DNA from 2 places in the Kitasatospora sp. NPDC054795 genome. Region 2 is predicted to be linked to the other one. Evidence: riboswitches for the same ligand, from Rfam matches in the RefSeq annotation. Region 2 holds a riboswitch; the other holds the start of a gene.
What was found. Region 2 has a riboswitch for thiamine pyrophosphate ahead of ACWGJO_RS08210 (purine-cytosine permease family protein). Riboswitches for the same ligand answer to the same signal wherever they lie in the genome.
Positions count from the first base shown of each region.

Region 1: linked by a shared signal. The riboswitch ahead of thiO (glycine oxidase ThiO) and the one ahead of ACWGJO_RS08210 (purine-cytosine permease family protein) in region 2 are both predicted to bind thiamine pyrophosphate.

Region 1 is NZ_JBSHAP010000156.1:9,808-12,188, forward strand. It holds gene ACWGJO_RS36305 (NAD(P)/FAD-dependent oxidoreductase) at 1-1,056, opposite strand, end outside; TPP riboswitch at 1,140-1,252, shown strand; gene thiO (glycine oxidase ThiO) at 1,256-2,381, shown strand, end outside.
Region 2 is NZ_JBSHAP010000015.1:100,315-102,695, forward strand. It holds gene ACWGJO_RS08205 (S1C family serine protease) at 1-1,262, opposite strand, end outside; TPP riboswitch at 1,527-1,671, shown strand; gene ACWGJO_RS08210 (purine-cytosine permease family protein) at 1,664-2,381, shown strand, end outside.

The sequences.
Region 1 (2,381 bases), on a different contig from region 2:
GAGCACCGACCAGTCGCCGTCCCGCGGGGAGCCGCGCCACAGCAGCTCGTCGCCCCCGGCGTGCCGGCCGGCGTACTGGACCATCCGGCCGAACTGCTCGGACCAGAAGTACGGCACCGGGTCGTAGGCCGGCGCGTCCGCGCCCAGGACGGCTGCGGCCACCGCCTCGCCGGACTGCAGGGCGTGGTCCCAGTGCTGGACGGCCAGCCGGGCACCGGCCCGGGCCGAGGGGTAGCTGACGCAGTCGCCGGCCGCGAACACGCCGGGCACCGAGGTGCGCAGCCGCCCGTCCACCACGACGGCGCCGGCCGCGTCCAGCTCGACCCCGGAGCCGGCCAGCCAGCCGGTCGCGGGGCGGGCCCCGATGCCGACCACCACCTCGTCGGCGGGCAGGTGCGAGCCGTCCGCCAGCAGCACCGCGCCGGGCTCGACGGCGGCCACGCCGACCCCGCAGCGCAGGTCGACCCCGGCCCCGGCGTACCAGGCGGCCATCGCCGAGCCGACCTCGGTCGGCAGCGCGCCGGGCAGCGGCGCCGGGCCGGCCTCGACCACGGTCACCTCGCAGCCCGCCGCGCGGGCCGCGGTGGACACCTCGGCGCCGATCCAGCCCGCGCCGACCAGCACCAGCCGCAGCCCGGGGCGCAGCAGCGCGCGCAGCGCCAGGGCGTCGTCCAGGGTGTGCAGCAGGTGCGCGCGCTCGGCGCCGGGCAGGGCCCGCGGGACGGCGCCGGTGGCGATCACCAGCGAGCCGTACGGGAGGTCGCCGCCGTCGGTGTGCAGCACGCCGGGGGTCAGGCCGGTGGCCCGGCGGCCGGTGAGCAGCTCGATGCCGAGCTGCCCGTAGTCGATGTCCAGGGCGGTGGAGTCGGCCTTGCCGAGCAGCACGTCCTTGGAGAGCGGCGGCCGGTCGTACGGCGCGTGCGGCTCCTCGCCGACCAGCACGATCGGCCCCTGCCGGCCGCCCTGCCGCAGTTTGAGGGCGCACTGCGCCCCGGCCAGCCCGGCTCCGACGACGACCACCTGATCCGTTCCGCTCAGCTCTGCCACGCCCGTCACTGTACTCAGCGCGACGCGGCGGCCTGCGGGCCGTCCGCCCGCTGTACGGGCCTTCGGCCGGGCCGACCCCCGGCGTTAAGGTGGGGGCACCACACGGGAGCCCGGCGCACCGGGCTGAGAGGCGGGCTGGCACGGCCTGCGACCGTCCGAACCTGATCCGGGTCATACCGGCGAAGGGAGAAGAGCAGCTTTGTCACGCTTGCCATCAGGCGCCCACGCCGACGTGCTGGTGATCGGCGGGGGCGTCATCGGCCTCGCCGTCGCCTGGCGCGCCGCGCAGCGCGGGCTGCGGAACGTGATCGTGGTCGACCCCTCCCCCGGCGGCGGGGCCGCCGGGGTCGCGGCCGGGATGCTCGCCCCGGTCACCGAGCTGCAGTACGGCGAGGAGCCGCTGCTCCGCCTCGGGATGGCCTCGAACGAGCGGTACGCGGCCTTCGCCGCCGAGCTCTCCGAGGCGAGCGGCGGCCGGGACACCGGCTACCGCCGCTGCGGCACCGTCGCCGTGGCGCTGGACTCCGACGACCGCGAGGAACTGCGCGAGCTGCACGCCTTCCACCAGCGGCTCGGTCTGGACTCGACCTGGCTGACCGGCCGGGAGGCCCGCAGGCTGGAGCCGATGCTCGCCCCCGGCGTGCGCGGCGGCCTGCACGTCGCGGACGACCACCAGGTGGACCCCCGGCGCCTGCTCACCGCCCTGGCCGCCGCCTGCGAGAACGCGAACGTCCTGCTGCACCGCGCCGAGGCCGTCGAGCTGCTGGTCGAGGACGGCCGCGCGACCGGTGCCCGGCTCTCGACCGGGGAACGGGTGGGCGCCGGGCAGGTCGTCCTCGCCGCCGGCCCGCACAGCCACCGGCTGCCCGGCCTGCCCGACGGTGTGCTGCCCGCGATCCGCCCGGTGAAGGGGCAGGTGCTGCGGCTGCACGTCCCGGACGCCTACCGCCCGTTCCTGTCCCGCAACGTCCGCGCCGTCGTCCGCGGCCGGCACCTGTACCTGGTGCCCCGGGAGAACGGCGAGCTGGTGGTCGGCGCGACCACCGAGGAGCAGGGCTACGACACCACCGTCACCGCCGGCGGGGTGTACGAACTCCTGCGCGACGCCCACGAGTTGGTCCCGGGAATCACCGAACTCCCGCTGCTGGAGACCTCCGCCGGGCTGCGCCCCGGATCGCCGGACAACGCCCCGCTGCTCGGCCCGACGTCACTGCCCGGGCTGGTCGCCGCCACCGGCCACTACCGCAACGGCGTGCTGCTCACCCCGGTGACCGCCGACCTGGTCTCCGAGTACCTGGCCACCGGTGAGGTCCCCGAAACGGCAAGGCCGTTCA
Region 2 (2,381 bases):
GGCGCACCGATCGCGACGGTGGCGTCACCGACGTTGACCTTGTCGGAGTCGGCCAGCGGCAGCGGGGTCAGCTTGCTCTTCGGCGGGTTGTCGATCTTGACCACGGCGACGTCGTAGCCCTCGGCGTGGCCCAGCACGGAGGCGCTGTAGGAGCTGCCGTCGGCGAACTTGACGGTCAGTTTGCCGCCGTTGAGGGTCGGCGCGACCACGTGGTTGTTGGTGAGGATGTGGCCCTCGGTGTCGAAGACGAAGCCGGTGCCGGTGCCCGACTCGCCGTTGCCCTGCGCCTTGATGGTGACGACGCTGGGCAGCGCCTTCTGCGCGATGGCGGCGATCGAGCCAGGGGCGGGCTCGTTCTTCTGGGTGTCGCTGGCCTGCACGGTGGTGCTGCGGTGGTCGTTCGCGGAGCTGCCGCGGTCGGCGTTGTCGGTGACGGTCACACCGAGCACGCCGCCGGCCACACCGGCGACCAGCGCGACGGCCGCGATCAGGGCGACCAGGCCGCCGCGCTTCTTGCGCGGGCCGCCGGGGCCGACCGGACCGCCGGGGTAGTCCGCCGGGTAGCCGAGCGGGCCCGCCGGGCCGCCGGGGTAGCCCGCGCCGCCGGAGGTGGAGTCGTGGGTGGGGCCCCAGCCGCCGAGCGGCTGACCGGCCCCGAAGGGGTGGTGGCCGTGCGCGGCGGGGGCGGCGGGCGCGACCGGAGCGGCGCCGTAGCCCTCGTGAGCGGCGGGGGCGGCGGGCACGGCCGGAGCGGCGCCGTAGCTCTCGTGCGGGCCGGCCGCCGGAACGCCGTGGGTCGGGGTGGCGTACGGGTTGTCGGCCGTCGGCGGCAGCGCCGGGGCGGCGGGGGCCGCGCCCGGGGCGGGCGCGGCGAGCGGGGCCACCGGAGCCTGCGGGGCGGGCGGCAGGACCGGCGGCGGCGCGTCGATGTAGCCGGTGGCCGGGTCGACGGCCGGCTGCTCGGCGACGGGCGCCGCAAGGGCCGCGGGGGCCTCCGGTGCGGACACCTTGGTGAAGGCGACGGTGGGCTTGTGCCCGCCCTCGGCCGGGACACCCTCGGCCGCGACGGCGTCGACGGGCGGCGCCGCCTCGACGGGGGCGGCCTCGACGGCGCCCGACTCCGGCTCGGGCACCCGCCGGAAGGCCATCGTCGGCTGGTGCCCACCCTGAGCGGGGCCTTCGGAAGCGGACTCGGCCGCCCCCGGCCCGGCGGGCTGCTCCCCCTGCGGCCCGGTGGGCCCAACCTCGCGCTCGGTGCTCACGGACGACCTCCATAGCTGGCAGAACCAAGGACCATAGTTTTTCGCACTGTCGATTCGATTGCCGTAAGGACCCCTCTGAAGAACTCATAAGAATCCTTAGCCGACGCAGACGCCGACACCCGACACCCGACACCCGACACCGACGCCGGCACCGACGCCGGCACCGACGGCCGAGGCTCCCCTCCCCCGCCGGGCGTCCCGCGATGCGGACCGCACACCCTCGGCCTTGGGCGATCGCCCCCGTGCCGGTTAGCCTGTCGCTCCAAACTGACACGCGGGAGCTTGGACCCACCAGGCTGAGAGTGCGCATGTCGACCGTACGCCACACGAGTGACGGCCGGTCGAGGGGGCGCTGACCGCCGGAACCTGTCCGGGTAATGCCGGCGTAGGGAGTATCGGCCATGCCGCCTGCTTCGCCATCCTCTTCTTCGGGCGCGAACGTTCCCGCCCCCGGCGCGGACGCCTCCGCCGGGGGCGCGACCGCCGTCCTGGAGCGCCCCGAGCACGTCGAAGCGCCCCTGGTGCTGGACACCGAGCCGCCGCGCACGCTGCGCTTCCGGGACCACTTCGCGCTCTGGATGAACCTGGGCGTCAGCCTGATCGGCTTCTCCACCGCCGCCACCGTGCTCGGCGCCCCCGGCAGCGAGCTGTCGCTGGCCGCCGCGGTGACCGCGATCACGGTCGGTACGGCGGTCGGCACCGCGATGCTCGGCGTGGCCTCGCTGATCGGCGCCCGCACCGGCGCCCCCGCGATGGCGAACCTGCGCGGGCTGTTCGGCACCCGGCTGTCGTACCTGCCGACGGTGCTGAACATCGTGCAGTGCATCGGCTGGGGCGTGTTCGAGCTGCTGACCATCTCGGCGGGCGCGCAGACCGTCGCGCACACCACCGGCTACCGCTGGCTGTTCGTCCTGCTCGCGGGCGCGCTGACCACGGCGCTGACCATCTGGCCGCTGGGCTCGATCGCGGTGCTGCGCCGCTTCGTGGCCGGGGCGGTCGCGGTGGCGATGGTGTACTTCACCGTCCAGCTGGGCCGCCAGGGCGTGCCGGACCCGGGGGCGGGCAACTGGCACGGCTTCCTGGGCGCCACCGACGCGATGATCGCGGTGTCGGTCTCCT